3 regions of the Nonomuraea sp. NPDC023979 genome follow, and region 3 is predicted to be linked to each of the others. Evidence: predicted binding sites of a transcription regulator. Region 3 holds the regulator's gene; each other region holds the start of a gene.
What was found. Region 3 encodes HrcA, which represses chaperone genes, less so after heat shock. Its sites were predicted from a motif close to TTGGCACTCTCNNNNNGAGAGTGCCAA; they were not measured.

Region 1 (4,992 bases), on a different contig from region 3:
CGGTGACGGCCGCCGCCGCCAGGGCCGGCCTGGAGGCCTGCGTGTTCATCCCCGCCGACCTGGAGCAGGCGAAGATCGCCATGGCCCGGGTGTTCGGCGGCAAGCTGATCGGCATCGACGGCACCTACGACGAGGTCAACCGGTTCTGCTCGGAGCTCATCGGCGACCCGCTGGGCGACAAGTGGGGATTCGTCAACGTCAACCTGCGGCCCTACTACGCCGAGGGCTCCAAGACGCTCGCCTACGAGATCGCCGAGCAGCTCGGCTGGAAGCTGCCCGAGCAGATCGTCATCCCGATCGCCTCCGGCTCCCAGCTCACCAAGATCGACAAGGGCTTCAAGGAGCTCATCCAGCTCGGCCTGGTCGAGGACAGCCCGTACAAGGTGTTCGGGGCGCAGGCGCTCGGCTGCTCGCCGGTCTCGGCCGCCTACAAGGCCGGCCACGACGTCGTCCAGCCGGTCAAGCCCGACACCATCGCCAAGTCGCTGGCCATCGGCAACCCCGCCGACGGCCCCTACGTGCTCGACATCGCGCGCCGCACCGGCGGGGCGGTGGAGGACGTCACGGACGCCGAGATCGTCGCCGCGATCAAACTGCTGGCCTCGACCGAGGGCATCTTCGCCGAGACGGCCGGCGGTGTGACCGTCGGCGTGCTGAAGAAGCTCGTCGAGACCGGCCAGCTCGACCCCGAGGCCGAAACCGTGGTGCTCAACACTGGTGACGGGCTCAAGACGCTCGACGCGGTCACCGACGTCACCCCCACGGCCGTGATCCGGCCCTCTCTCGACGCGTTCCGCGCGACTGTCTGACAACCAGGAAAGGCGAGATTTACCATGAGCGTTTCTGTGCGGATTCCCACCATCCTGCGCACCTACACCGGCGGTAACGCGGAGGTGAGTGGAGAGGGCGCGACGCTGCGTGACGTGCTTGCCAAGCTCGACTCCGACTACCCGGGCATCGGCGCGCGCATTCTTGATGAATCGGGCAAGATTCGTCGTTTTGTCAACGTTTACGTTGGCGAAGAGGATGTCCGTTTCGCCGAGGGGCTCGACACTCCCGCCCCTGAGGGCACTCAGATCTCCATCATCCCGGCGGTCGCTGGCGGCTGAGAACCCCCCGATCTCCAGAACGACCCTCTAGAAGGCGCCCCATGCGGGCGCCTTCTCTTTTGTGAAATACAAGGTTGAACCAGTTAGCGTGAGGTGAAATACCCGATTTGCCGATTGACTCTGTTGCCAAACGCCTTCCCACAGGTATGGTCGAGTGCGATCGTACGGCTGATATCCATTAGTCAGGCGATTGTGGGTCTCGCGGAGGAATGGGCGGGATCTATGAGCCCAGTAAGAGGAGTCGGAAGTGGCGCAGGGCACCGTCAAGTGGTTCAACGCGGACAAGGGCTACGGCTTCATCGCGGTAGACGGTGGTAAGGATGTATTCGTCCATTACTCGGCAATCTTGATGGACGGGTATCGGTCTCTCGAGCAGGGCCAACGGGTCGAGTTCGAGATCACGCAGGGCCAGAAGGGACCGCAGGCGGAGTCCGTCCGCTCGGTCTGACGTGGTGAGCACGGGCGGCTCGCACGTCAGCGCAGTACGTGCGAACCGCCACCTCTCGTCCCCTCACGTACGGCGGGCTCACGGGCCCGCCGTACCGACGTGACCTGGGGCGGGGTGCTGTCGGCTTGCACTCGACCGGGTAGAGTGCTAAACAATTCGTTGGCACTCTCTGTCGCAGAGTGCCAACCCTGGGATCGAGACGATGGGGTCCGCCGAAGGAGCTGCGGGCCCACATGCCGTCGCGGGCGTCGGCTCGATCGCAGCAGCCACCCTGTGTCTGGGAGGTCTAGCCTTATGGCAGCCAAGATGATCGCGTTTGACGAGGACGCCCGGCGCGGTCTCGAGCGCGGTATGAACCAGCTCGCCGACGCCGTCAAGGTGACCCTGGGGCCCAAGGGCCGCAACGTCGTGCTGGAGAAGAAGTGGGGCGCCCCCACGATCACCAACGACGGTGTCTCCATCGCCAAGGAGATCGAGCTCGAGGACCCGTGGGAGAAGATCGGCGCCGAGCTGGTCAAGGAAGTCGCCAAGAAGACCGACGACGTCGCGGGCGACGGCACCACCACCGCCACCGTGCTCGCCCAGGCGCTCGTCCGTGAGGGCCTGCGCAACGTGGCCGCCGGCGCCAACCCGATGGCCCTGAAGAAGGGCATCGAGGCGGCCGTGGAGCGGGTCAGCGAGGAGCTGTCCAAGCTGGCCAAGGACGTGGAGACCAAGGAGCAGATCGCCTCCACCGCCTCCATCTCCGCCGCCGACCCCGAGATCGGCTCGCTCATCGCCGAGGCGATGGACAAGGTCGGCAAGGAAGGCGTCATCACCGTCGAGGAGAGCAACACCTTCGGCCTCGAGCTCGAGCTCACCGAGGGCATGCGCTTCGACAAGGGCATGACGTCGATGTACTTCGTGACGGACTCCGACCGTATGGAGGCCGTGCTCGAGGACCCGTACATCCTCATCGTCAACTCGAAGGTCTCGGCCAACAAGGACCTGCTGCCCCTGCTCGACAAGGTCGTGCAGTCCGGCAAGCCGCTCCTCATCATCGCCGAGGACATCGAGGGCGAGGCCCTGGCCACCCTCGTGGTCAACAAGATCCGCGGCCTGTTCCGCTCCGTGGCCGTCAAGGCCCCGGGCTTCGGTGACCGCCGCAAGGCCATGCTCGGCGACATCGCCATCCTCACCGGTGGCCAGGTCATCGCCGAGGAGGTCGGTCTCAAGCTCGAGAACGCCACCCTCGACCTGCTCGGCCGCGCCCGCAAGGTCGTCGTCACCAAGGACGAGACCACGATCGTCGACGGCGCCGGTGACGCCGACGCGATCAGCGGCCGCGTGAACGAGATCCGCGCCGAGATCGAGCGCACGGACTCCGACTACGACCGCGAGAAGCTCCAGGAGCGCCTGGCCAAGCTCGCCGGTGGCGTCGCCGTCATCAAGGCGGGCGCGGCCACCGAGGTCGAGCTCAAGGAGCGCAAGCACCGCATCGAGGACGCCGTGCGCAACGCCAAGGCGGCCGTCGAGGAGGGCATCGTCCCCGGTGGTGGCGTGGCGCTGCTGCAGGCCGGCGCCAAGGCCTTCGACAAGCTGGAGCTGACCGGCGACGAGGCCACCGGTGCCGCGATCGTCCGCAAGGCCCTGGAGGAGCCGCTCAAGCAGATCGCGGTCAACGCCGGCCTCGAGGGCGGCGTCGTGGTCGAGCGCGTGCGCAACCTCACCCCGGGTGAGGGCCTCAACGCGGCCACCGGCGAGTACGTCAACATGTTCGAGTCGGGCATCCTCGACCCGGCCAAGGTGACGCGCTCGGCGCTGCAGAACGCCGCCTCCATCGCGGCGCTCTTCCTCACCACCGAGGCCGTCATCGCCGAGAAGCCCGAGAAGACCCCGGCCGCTCCCGCTGGCATGCCCGGCGGCGGCGACATGGACTTCTAGGTCCGATCGCGTTCCACGTGGCGATAGCGTCAGCCCGGTCCGGATTTCCGGCTCGGGCTGATGTGTTTATCGGAGCCGTCCCTAAATAGGGGCGGCTTCTTCTCTTGTGCGCGACAAACAGGTCTGATCCACGCCAGCCAGGTTCCGGTCCGGGTGGAACTCTGGGGCAATGAGCGCTTGGGCAGTCATGGAGAAGTTTTACGCCGCCGAGGCCGCGTACGTCGCCGCCGGCGGATTCGGCAAGGCGTCGTACGACGACGTCGCCGTACACCTCGACCCTGAAGTGGTGCTGCACCAGGCGCCGGGATTGCCTTTCACCGGAACGGGAACCTGGCGCGGGCATGACGGGATGGAACGCTTTCTCGCCGCCTTCAGCGAGGTGTGGGAGTCGATGGAATTCCTGGAGCAGGAGCATTGGGGCGACGACAGCACGGTGGTCGTCCGCAACCGGGTCCGCTTCCGCGCCCGCGCCACAGGGCGGGACGTCGACGCCCTGATCATGCAGCTGATCACCGTACGGGACGGGCGCATGCTCGAATGCCGGCCCTTCTACTGGGACCCCCAGGCCATCGCCGACGCCTGCCCTCCGCCTGTGGGGAGCCGTCGTCACCCTGCGGTCTGAGAGGCGGCGCGGGGACCGGGGACCGCCCTCACGCCTGCTTGAAGATCTCGAACATGGCGAAGTAGTTCTCGCTCCCGTGCCCCTCCGCGATCGCCCGTTCGGCGAGCTCCTTCATCAACCGGGGCTGCTCGGAATGGACGCCCTGTTCGGCGCTGGTCCGGAGGATGTGCTCCAGCGCGTTGAAGTTCATCTGCAGCGTCCCCAGATCCCCCGGATACGCCCCTTCGTCCAGGCTCGGCGCCTGCTGGGCGAGCCAGGCGGGGTTGAGCACCGCGGGCATGAACCAGCCCAGCGCGAGCTCGGAGAACTCGGCCGCCGGCACCCCCGCCGAGCCGACCAGCGCGGCGGCGTGCAGGAACCCGTTCACGGTCGCGTACATCATCTCCAGCATGGCGGTGTTGAACAGGACGGCCAGGCCGGGGTCGGCGCCGAGGTGGCGGGGGTCGCCCAGGAGCGCCAGCGTCTCCCGGTGGCGGTCGAAGACGTCCTGCGGCCCGGCGTACAGGAAGACCGACCCGGGCTCGCCGACGAGCGGCGGGGGCACCATGATCGCGCCGTCGAGGTAGCCGACGCCGCGCCTGGCCGCCCAGTCCGCCGTGTCGCGAGCTTCAGCGGGCGTCCCGGAGGTGAGGTTCACCAGCGTGCGGCCCTGGAAGGCGGCACCGGCGGCGTCGAGGACGCGGTGCGTGGTCGGGTAGTCGTTGGGCACAGGATCGTGACGGGGCTGGCGGCGACGGCCTCGGCGACGGTGGCCGCGCGGCGCGCCCCCTTGGCGGCGAGGGCGTCGGCCTTGCCGGGGGTGCGGTTCCAGACCGTCAGGGTCAGGCCCTTGCCGAGAAGCGTCTCCGCCAGGACCAAGCCCATGGGGCCCAGGCCGACGACGGTGACCG
Region 2 (4,992 bases), on a different contig from region 3:
GACATTCGTCAGACCACGGACGCTTAACCCGCACTCCAGGTTTACTCAGATAAACAATATTTCACAGAAAAATGTGACATAGCGCTACAAACAACGAAACGGCCCGCACCGGAATCCCGGTGCGGGCCGAAGCGCGTTACAGCGAACCCTAGTGGCCGTGCCCGTGGCCGTGACCCTGGCCGCCGGCCGGGGCCTCCTCCTCGGGCTTGTCCACCACGAGGGCCTCGGTGGTCAGCAGCATGCCCGCGATCGACGCCGCGTTCTGCACCGCCGAGCGGGTGACCTTGACCGGGTCGTTGACGCCCTGCGCGAGCAGGTCGCCGTACTCGCCGGTGGCCGCGTTGAGGCCGTGGCCCGCAGGCAGCTCCGCCACCTTGTGGGTGACGACGTAGCCCTCCAGGCCGGCGTTCTCGGCGATCCAGCGGGCCGGCTCGACCAGCGCGCGGCGCACGATGTTGACACCGGTCGCCTCGTCGCCCGTCAGGCCGAGGTCGTCGAGGTCCTTGGAGACGTGGATCAGCGCGGAGCCGCCGCCGGAGACGATGCCCTCCTCGATCGCGGCGCGCGTCGCGGAGATCGCGTCCTCGAGGCGGTGCTTCTTCTCCTTGAGCTCCACCTCGGTGGCCGCGCCGACGCGCAGCACGCACACGCCGCCCGCGAGCTTGGCCAGGCGCTCCTGGAGCTTCTCGCGGTCCCAGTCGGAGTCGGACTGCTCGATGGCGAGCTTGATCTCCTTGACCCGGTCCTCGATCGCGGCAGGGTCGCCGGCGCCGTCGACGATGGTCGTGGCGTCCTTGGTGACGACGATGCGGCGGGCGGTGCCGAGCACCTCCAGGCCGACGTTCTCCAGCTTGAGGCCGACCTCCTCGCTGACGACCTGGCCGCCGGTGAGGATGGCCATGTCCTGCAGCATCGCCTTGCGGCGGTCGCCGAAGCCCGGAGCCTTGACGGCGACGGAGGTGAAGGTGCCGCGGATCTTGTTGGTGACCAGGACGGCCAGGGCCTCGCCCTCGACGTCCTCGGCGACCACGAGCAGCGGCTTCTTCGTCTGGGCGATCTGCTCCAGCAGCGGCAGGAAGTCCGCGATGGAGGAGACCTTGCCCTGGGTGAGCAGGATGTAGGCGTCCTCCAGGACGGACTCCATCCGCTCGGAGTCGGTCACCATGTAGGCCGACAGGTAACCCTTGTCGAACTGCAGGCCCTCGGTGAACTCGAGCTCCATGCCCATGGCGTTGGACTCTTCGACGGTCAGCACGCCGTCCTTGCCGACCTTGTCGAACGCCTCGGCGATCAGGTCACCGATCTTGGCGTCCTGGGCGGAGATCGTCGCCACGTCGGCGATGGCCTTCTTGTCCTCGACCGGGATGGCCGAGGCGAGCAGCCTGTCGCTGACGTCCTTGGCGGCCTTGTCGATGCCGCGCTTGAGCGACAGCGGCGAGGCGCCGGCCGCCACGTTGCGCAGGCCCTCGCGGACCATGGCCTGGGCCAGGACGGTCGCGGTGGTGGTGCCGTCACCCGCGATGTCGTTGGTCTTGGTGGCAACTTCCTTGGCGAGCTGGGCGCCGAGGTTCTCGTAACGGTCCTCCAGCTCGACCTCGCGAGCGATGGTGACACCGTCGTTGGTGATCGTCGGAGCACCGAACTTCTTGTCGATGACGACGTTGCGGCCACGCGGGCCGAGGGTAACCTTCACGGCGTCCGCGAGGGCGTTGACTCCGCGCTCAAGCGCGCGGCGGGCGTCCTCGTCGAACTCCAGAATCTTCGCCATTTTGCTGAAAGTCCTCTCCTAGCGTCGAAAGCCCCGGCCGCCTTGGGAGCGCCCGGGGCCCGACACGACCGGCTTACTTCTCGATGATCGCGAGAACGTCGCGGGCGGAGAGCACGAGGTACTCCTCGCCGCCGTACTTGACCTCGGTGCCGCCGTACTTGCTGTAGAGGACGATGTCGCCCTCGGAGACGTCGAGCGGAATCCGCTTGTCGCCGTCCTCGTCCCAGTTGCCCGGGCCCACCGCGAGGACCTTGCCCTCCTGCGGCTTCTCCTTGGCGGTGTCCGGGATGACCAGGCCGGAAGCGGTGGTCTGCTCTGCCTCAAGCGGCTGAACCACGATGCGGTCGCCGAGCGGCTTAACGGGAACCTTGGTGGCGGTCGTCACGATCGGACCTCCCCTTCAGATTTGAATGATCAGAAGAGGCGACCAGCGGGGCCTGCCGTCGCGGGTGCCAGACCTGCCTCGTCGCACAGTTGGCACTCTCAAGGGGAGAGTGCCAACAGGAAACATATGCAAGAGGGGCTTGACAGTCAACACGAACGCGTCAGCTCTGGGCGATCAGGCGTAGGAGCCTTCCGCCAGGTCGGCCACGATCCCGGCCCGGCCGGGGTTCCAGCCCAGGGCCGCCCGGGTGCGCGACGCGCCGATGCGCTGGCTGAGCGCGAGGGCCTGGGCGAATCCCTCGCCCAGCACTCCGGCGGCCTCCGCGAGCGGCCACGGCTCCGCGGCGGCGCCCACGCCGGCCGCCACACCCGCCGCCTCGGCGACGGCGTCCACGGGCACGCCCTCCTCGGCGATGGCGTGGTAGATCCGCGCCTCCCCCTTCTCCACGACCGCGACGAGCAGGTCCGCCAGGTCGTCCACGTGCACGGCCGCCCAGGCGGGCACTCCCCCGGCGGTCACGTACACGCCCGTGCCGCGCCGGGCCGCCTGCTCGCGCAGCAGCGCGGGGATGCCGCCGCCCCGGCCGTGGACGACGCCCGGCCGGACCACCGCCCCGCCGCCGTCGAGCACGAGCCGCTCGACCTGGTCGCGGTAGGCGACCAGCGGGACGGGGTCGGCCGGGCTCTCCTCGTCCCCGCCGTCCACCTCGCCGAGCACCCAGACCCCGCTCACGTACGTCACCCGCTTCCCGGAGGCGGCGAGCGCGCCGACGGAGGCCAGGTCGGTCTCCCGGTCGCCGGTCAGCTCGGCGGCGTGCACCACGGCGTCGACGTCGGCGGTCAGCGCGGCGGCGACCGACGCCGGGTCCGCCAGGTCGCCGTGGCGCTCGTCGGCCGCCCCGGGCACCCGCCTGCTCCCGTCGGCCGACGGCCGCACCAGCGCCGCGACCTCGTGGCCGCGCTCGATCAGCCGCTCGACCAGCACTCCGCCGATGTAGCCCGTCGCGCCCAGCACCAGCACCTTCATGTCTTCCACCTCGAACACTTCGACGTTGAACACTTCGACACTCCGGAAACTAGCGCGGCTCCCCAGAAATTTCAACGTCGAAATTTTTGATATCGTCGGGCGTATGGAAGACGCCGTCGACGTGATCCTCGGACAGTGGGCGCGGGCCCGCCCCGGCCTGGACGCCTCGCCCATGGGCGTCGTCGGCCGGGTCTCCCGCCTCTCGCGCCTGCTCGAACGCGGCGTCAAGGAGTTCCTGGCCGGGCGCGGCCTGGAGCCCTGGGAGTTCGACATGCTGGCCACGCTGCTGCGCAGCGGCGAGAGCCACACCATGTGCATGAAGGACCTGTCCTCCTCCGCCATGGTCAGCCCCGGCGCGCTCACCAACCGCATGGACCGCCTGGTCGAGCGCGGCCTGGTCGACCGCCGGCCGGCGCCGGGAAACCGCCGCATGATCCTGGTCTCGCTCACCCCCGAGGGGCTGCGCCTGGTCGACGACGTGCTGGAGGGGCACCTCGACAACGAGCGCGACCTGCTGGCCGGGCTCGACGAGGACGAGCGCGCCGCCCTGGCCGGGCTGCTGCGCAAACTGCTCGTCTCCCTGCGCGACACCGATCTCTGAGCCGGCCCGCCGCGTGCACTACCGTCGTACGTCGTGGACCTGGACGCCTTCACCGAGCTGCTGACACCGCGCGGCCTGCGGGCGCTGGCCGAGGCGGAGGAGCTCGCCGGCGCCGACCCGGTCGCGGCGGCCACCCGGCTGCGCCGCACCTACGACGCCGCCCTGACCTCGGCGGCGCTCACCCAGGCGGGGCTGCGCGAGCGGGCCGCCGCCAAGTTCGGCGCCGACGCGGCGCGCATGTTCTTCACCCCGCACGGCCTCGAACAGTCCACCCGCGCCGAGGTCGCCGAGCACCGGGCCCGCCGCCTGGCCGAGTGCGGCGCCGGGCCGCGCGTCGCCGACGCCTGCTGCGGCATCGGCGGCGACTTCCTGGCGCTGGCCCGCGCCGGTCGCACGGTCGAGGCCGTCGACGCCGACCCGCTGACCGCCGCCGTCGCCCGCGCCAACGCCGACGCGCTCGGCCTGGGCGAGCGCGTCACCGTGCGGGTGGCCGACGCCGCGACCGTGCGGCCCGAGGACCACGACGTGCTGTTCGCCGACCCGGCCAGGCGCGGCTCGCGGGGCCGCACGTTCGACCCGATGTCCTACTCGCCGCCCTGGCCCGTCGTCCTCGACCTGCTCTCCCGGGCGCGCCTGGCCTGCCTCAAGGTCGCCCCCGGCATCCCGTACGAGTTCATCCCCGCGCAGGCGCAGGCCGAGTGGGTCTCGTACAAGGGCGAGGTGAAGGAGGCCGCGCTCTGGACGGGCGCCGGCGAGCCCGGGCGGCGGGCGACGCTCCTGCCGGGCGGTCACACGCTGACCGCCACCGGGGTCGAGGCCGGCACCGGGCCGGTGGGGCGCTATGTGTACGAGCCGGACGGGGCCGCGGTGCGGGCGCATCTGGTGGGCGAGGTGGCCGAGCTGGTGGGCGGGTGGCTGGCCGACCCGATGATCGCCTACATCTCGGGGGACGAGCCGGTCGACACGCCGTGGGCCGCGCGGTACGAGGTGGTCGAGACGCTGCCGTTCTCGCTCAAACGGCTCAGAGCGGCGCTGCGGGCACGCCGCGTCGGAAATGTCACCATTAAAAAGCGCGGATCGGCTGTGGATATCGAGCGGCTGCGCGGCGACCTCCGGCTTTCCGGTGAAGAATCCGCCGTCGTCATTCTGACGAGGATTATGGATAAACCATCCGTTCTGATCTGCCGCCCGTCACGACCTGCGTGAATGACA
Region 3 (4,992 bases):
CCGCGCGGCACGTCCGGCCAGGCCGCGATGCCCACGGCCGACGGCTTGACCGCCTGCCAGATGTCCACGTACGGGTGCCCGACCACGAGCACGTGCGGCGAGGTGACCTGGGCGGCGATGCGGCTCTCCTTGGAGCCCGGCACCAGATGGTCGACCAGCACGCCCAGCCGCCGCCCCGGCTCGGGCGCGAACTCCTCGACGATCGCCGGCAGGTCGTCGACGCCCTCCAGGTACTCGACGACCACGCCCTCGACCCGCAGGTCGTGACCCCAGATCTTCTCCACCAGGGCGGCGTCGTGCACGCCCTCGACGTAGATGCGGCTCTCGCGGGCCACCCTGGCCCGCAGCCCCTCCACGGCGATCGAGCCCGAGGCGCTGCGCCGGGGCGCCCGGGGAGCGGCGGCCTGGGGCCGCACGAGCGTCACGACCTTGCCCTCCAGCAGGAACGCGGCGGGCGCGAGCGGGAACAGCCGGCGCCTGCCGAAGCGGTCCTCCAGCGTGACGGCCTCCTTGTCGCAGGCCACCACCGCGCCGCAGAAGCCGCTGTCGGCGTCCTCCACCACCAGGTCCGGCTCGGCCGGCACCTGCGGGATCTTGCCCTTGCCCGGGCGCCGCCAGTTTCCCGCGAGAACATCACCGTCGTACACACCGGGGACCGTAGCAAATCACCCGCCCGCCGCGAGGCGCTTGCGGTGCCCGCTGCGGCGTACCACGACCACGATCGTCACGAAGGCCGCCGCGAGCACGCCGATCGCGGCCACGATCGCGGCCACCGCCGCGCCGCCCACGACCCCGGCCGCCGCGCCGAGCACGCCCGTGCCGATGCCGAACCGGGCGTCCGACTGCTGCTGGGTGGCGCAGGTGACCTGGTACTGGCCCGCCGACGGCGCGTTGACCAGCGCGATCTGCTCCCAGCGGGTGCCGTCGACGGTGAGCGTGGTCGTGCCGGAGGGCGCGATGAGCGTGGCGCCGCCGGAGATCTGGCAGTCGTAGCTGACCGGGCCGTCGGAGGCGAGGTAAAGGGCGGGGCCGTCGGCCGGGTCGAGCGTGGCCGCGACCGTCTCGCCGGCGGCGAACGTGCGGTTCGGCGCCACGTTCGCCACCGTGCTGAACAGGCTGCTCACGAACAGCGCCCCGGCGGCCAGCACGCACACGGCGGCCACGCCCCATGCGAGGCCGATCCACCTCAGCCGGGGCCGGATCGCCTTCGGGTCCACCCGCTGCCCGTACGGAGGCGGGAACTGCTGCCCGTACGGGGGCGGCGGCGGGGCGAAGTAGGGCTGCTGACCAGGGGGAGGGGGCGGATACTGGTGGTGGGTCCCCGGCTGCGGCCCCGGCGGAGGCGGCGGGCCGTACGGCGAATTGTCCGTCATGGCGGCAAGTGTGAGGCTTGGCATTCGGCTTGTCATCGGGCCCCCGGCGTTATCGCACCTTGTGGGTGAGAGCCGTACACTTGGCACTCGGGAACACAGAGTGCTAGACCTGGCGTTTCCCCTAAAGGCAGCGGTAGGAGGTGCGCACGTGCTCGACGATCGTAAACTCGCGGTGCTCCGCGCCATTGTCGAAGACTACGTGTCGACCAACGAACCCGTCGGCTCGAAGGCGCTCGCCGAGCGCCACAACCTCAAGGTCTCCCCGGCGACGGTCCGCAACGACATGGCCGCGCTGGAGGAGGAGGGCTACATCACCCAGCCGCACACCAGCGCGGGCCGAGTGCCGACGGACAAGGGTTATCGCCTGTTCGTCGACAGGCTCTCGCAGGTCAAGCCGCTCTCCGGAGCGGAGCGCCGGGCGATCGAGACCTTCCTGGCGGGCGCGGTCGACCTCGACGACGTGGTGACCCGCACGGTGCGGCTGCTCGCGCAGCTCACCAGGCAGGTCGCCGTCGTGCAGTATCCGACCCTGACCCGTTCCACGGTCCGGCACGTCGAGCTGGTCCCGCTCGCCGAGCGGCGGGTCATGCTCGTCCTGATCACCAACACCGGCCGCGTCGAGCAGCGCGTGATCGAGCTGCCCGAGGTGGTGGAGGACACCCGCATCGCGCACCTGCGCGCGGTGCTCAACGCCTGTCTCGACGGCTGCGGCCTGGCCAGCGTGCCGGAGCTGGTGTCCGACCTGCCCGAGCGGCTGCCGGTCGAGGACCGGCCGGTGGTGGCGACGATCCTGTCGGTCCTGCTCGAAACGCTCGTCGAGCGGCACGACGAGAAGATCGTGTTCGCCGGCGCGGCCAACCTGGCCGGCGCCGACTTCAGCGTCGGCCTGCGCGACGTGCTGGAGGCGCTGGAGGAACAGGTCGTGCTCATGCGGCTGCTCGGCGAGACAACCACAGACACCCCGTCCGCTCTCACCGTGCGCATCGGTTCCGAGAACGCCTATACCGGACTGCGGGGCACGTCCATCGTCGCCACGGGATACGGTCAAGGCGACAACCAACTGGCCCGGCTCGGCGTGCTGGGCCCCACGAGGATGGACTACCCCGTGACGATGGGCGCCGTACGCGCGGTGGCACGCTACGTCAGCCAGATCCTGGCTGCATCTTAAGAGGTCGATAAGTGGCAAACAGCGACTACTACGCCACCCTCGGGGTGCGCCGTGACGCCAGTCAGGACGAGATCAAGAAGGCCTACCGCCGGCTGGCCCGCGAGCTGCACCCTGACGTGAATCCCGATCCCGCCACCCAGGAGCGGTTCAAGGAGATCACGCAGGCCTACGAGGTGCTGTCCGACCCGAGCAAGCGCCAGATGTACGACCTCGGCGGCGACCCGTTCGGCGGCGGCGGCGCGGGTGCGGGCGCCGGCGGGTTCGGCGCCGGGTTCCCGTTCAGCGACATCATGGACGCCTTCTTCGGCACCGCCGGCGGCACGCGCGGGCCCCGCTCGCGTGCCAGGCGCGGCCGCAACGCGACCATCCGGGTCGAGCTCGACCTGCGCGAGACCGCGTTCGGCACCACCCGTGAGCTCGTCGTCGACACGGCCGTCACCTGTGAGGTGTGCCAGGGCGCCGGCACCGCCCAGGGCACCCACCCCGACACCTGTGACATGTGCAACGGGCGCGGCGAGATCTCCCAGGTCACCCGCTCGTTCCTGGGCCAGGTCATGACCTCGCGGCCGTGCCCGCAGTGCGGCGGCTTCGGCAGCATCATCCGCCACCCGTGCCAGGAGTGCTCCGGCGACGGCCGGGTGCGCACCCGCCGCACGATCAAGGTCCGGATCCCGGCCGGCGTCGAGGACGGCACCCACATCCAGCTCGCCGGCGAGGGCGAGGTCGGCCCCGGCGGCGGCCCGCCCGGCGACCTGTTCCTGGAGATCGCCGAGAAGCCGCACGAGATCTTCGAGCGGCGCGGCGACGACCTGCACTGCACGGTCCAGATCCCGATGACGGCGGCCGCGCTCGGCACCATCCTGTCCGTCGAGACGCTCGACGGCCCGGAGGAGGTCGACGTGCGGCCCGGCACCCAGTCCGGTCAGGTCATCACCATGTACGGGCGCGGCGTCCAGCGGCTCAACGAGTCGGGCCGCGGCGACCTGCTCATCCACGTCAACGTCGAGACGCCCGGCCGCCTCGACCCGGCCCAGGAGGAGCTGCTGCGCGAGCTGGCCAAGCTGCGCGGCGAGGAGCGCCCGCCCGGCAAGTTCGCGCCGGGGCAGCAGGGGTTCTTCTCACGGCTGCGCGACGCGTTCAACGGCCGCTGAGGCAGCCGTCAGGAGCTCCTCCGGCAGCGCCACCCGGGCGGTCACCCCGGAGCGGGGCGTCTCGTGCAGCCACACCCGCACGCCGAGCCGCTCCGCCAGCCGGCCCACCACGTGGTGGCCGAGGCAGCGGTCGGGCGCGGCCAGGAAGCTCTCCTCGCCCCTGAGCCGGGCGTTGGCCGCGGCCAGCTCGGCGGGCGTCATGCCGACGCCGTGATCGGTGATCGTGATGCGGCACTCGCCCTCGTCGGCGCGTGCCCAGATCTCCACCTCGGCGTCGGGCGGCGAGAACGCCAGCGCGTTCTCCACCAGCTCGGCCAGCAGGTGCGCCACCTCGGCCACGACGGCCCCGCGCACCAGCGGGCCGTCCAGCACCCGCAGCGTCACCCGGTGATGGCCCTCCATCTCCGCCAGCGTCATCCGCACCACGTCGGCCACCGGGACCGGCTCCGACGAGCGGCGCGCCGCCCGCTTGCCCGCCAGCACCAGCAGGCTCTCGGCGTTCCTGCGCAGCCGCCCGGTCAGCCGGTCGAGCTCGCACAGCCGCGCCAGCGCCGCAGGGTCGGACTCGTGCCGCTGCAGCACGCCGACCGCGCCGAGCTGACGGTGCACCAGGTCGCGGTTGCGCCGCCCCAGCTCGGCCAGCGCCTCCGCGGTGCCCTCGCGCAGCGCCGTCCGCTGGGCGGCCAGCCGCGCCGCCGTCGCGTGCATGCCGCCGACGGCCCACGCCACCTCGGTGAACGCGTCGGCCCGCGCCCTTCCGGGGCCCGCCTCCCGTACGCCGGACTCCAGCTCGGCCGCGTGGTCGCGCAGGATGGCCGCCTCCGTGGCCAGGTTGCGCAGCGGACGCAGGACCGAGCGCACGACCAGCGCCCCCAGCGCGAGCAGCACCAGCGTCAGCGCGGCGCCGGAGGCCGCCAGCGTCACCAGACGGCGCGTCTCGCGCTCCACGGCGGCCACGGCGGCCGCGCGGGCCTGACCGCCCGCCACCCGCTGCGCGGCCCTCAGCGCGTCCGTACGGGCCTCCGTGGCGCTCTCCCATGCCCGGGGCCCCGCCGTCACCTCCGTGCCCGAGGCGCTCGCCACGGCCTCCTGCTCCAGCGCGGCCACCCGGGCCACCGGTCCGGCCCGCAGCGCCCGGTCCAGCGCCGCCGCGCCCGTCCGCCCGGCCATCCGCCCGTAGCGGGCCAGGGCGTCGTCCGCCACGGCCCCGGCCCGCAGGAACGCCGCGTAGTCGGGCGCCGCGAACCCGCCCGCCGCCAGCGCCCCCGTCACCAGCGCCCGCTGCTGCGCGGCGGCCTCC

Region 1: the regulator HrcA is predicted to act here: its motif matches at 1,717-1,743, upstream of groL (chaperonin GroEL).
Region 2: the regulator HrcA is predicted to act here: its motif matches at 2,243-2,269, upstream of groES (co-chaperone GroES).

What each region holds. Positions count from the first base shown of each region.
Region 1 covers NZ_JBEZZG010000031.1:78,551-83,542, reverse strand. The annotation lists gene thrC (threonine synthase) at 1-809, shown strand, start outside; gene AB0G11_RS38000 (MoaD/ThiS family protein) at 834-1,109, shown strand; gene AB0G11_RS37995 (cold-shock protein) at 1,357-1,557, shown strand; gene groL (chaperonin GroEL) at 1,852-3,480, shown strand; gene AB0G11_RS37985 (nuclear transport factor 2 family protein) at 3,668-4,102, shown strand; gene AB0G11_RS37980 (NAD(P)-dependent oxidoreductase) at 4,131-4,811, opposite strand; gene AB0G11_RS37975 (NAD(P)-binding domain-containing protein) at 4,736-4,992, opposite strand, start outside.
Region 2 covers NZ_JBEZZG010000030.1:67,762-72,753, forward strand. The annotation lists gene groL (chaperonin GroEL) at 149-1,768, opposite strand; gene groES (co-chaperone GroES) at 1,842-2,156, opposite strand; gene AB0G11_RS37215 (NAD-dependent epimerase/dehydratase family protein) at 2,328-3,212, opposite strand; gene AB0G11_RS37220 (MarR family transcriptional regulator) at 3,283-3,780, shown strand; gene AB0G11_RS37225 (class I SAM-dependent methyltransferase) at 3,814-4,986, shown strand.
Region 3 covers NZ_JBEZZG010000004.1:188,128-193,119, reverse strand. The annotation lists gene AB0G11_RS10205 (DUF3097 domain-containing protein) at 1-647, opposite strand, end outside; gene AB0G11_RS10200 (hypothetical protein) at 666-1,373, opposite strand; gene hrcA (heat-inducible transcriptional repressor HrcA) at 1,522-2,541, shown strand; gene dnaJ (molecular chaperone DnaJ) at 2,553-3,692, shown strand; gene AB0G11_RS10185 (nitrate- and nitrite sensing domain-containing protein) at 3,660-4,992, opposite strand, start outside.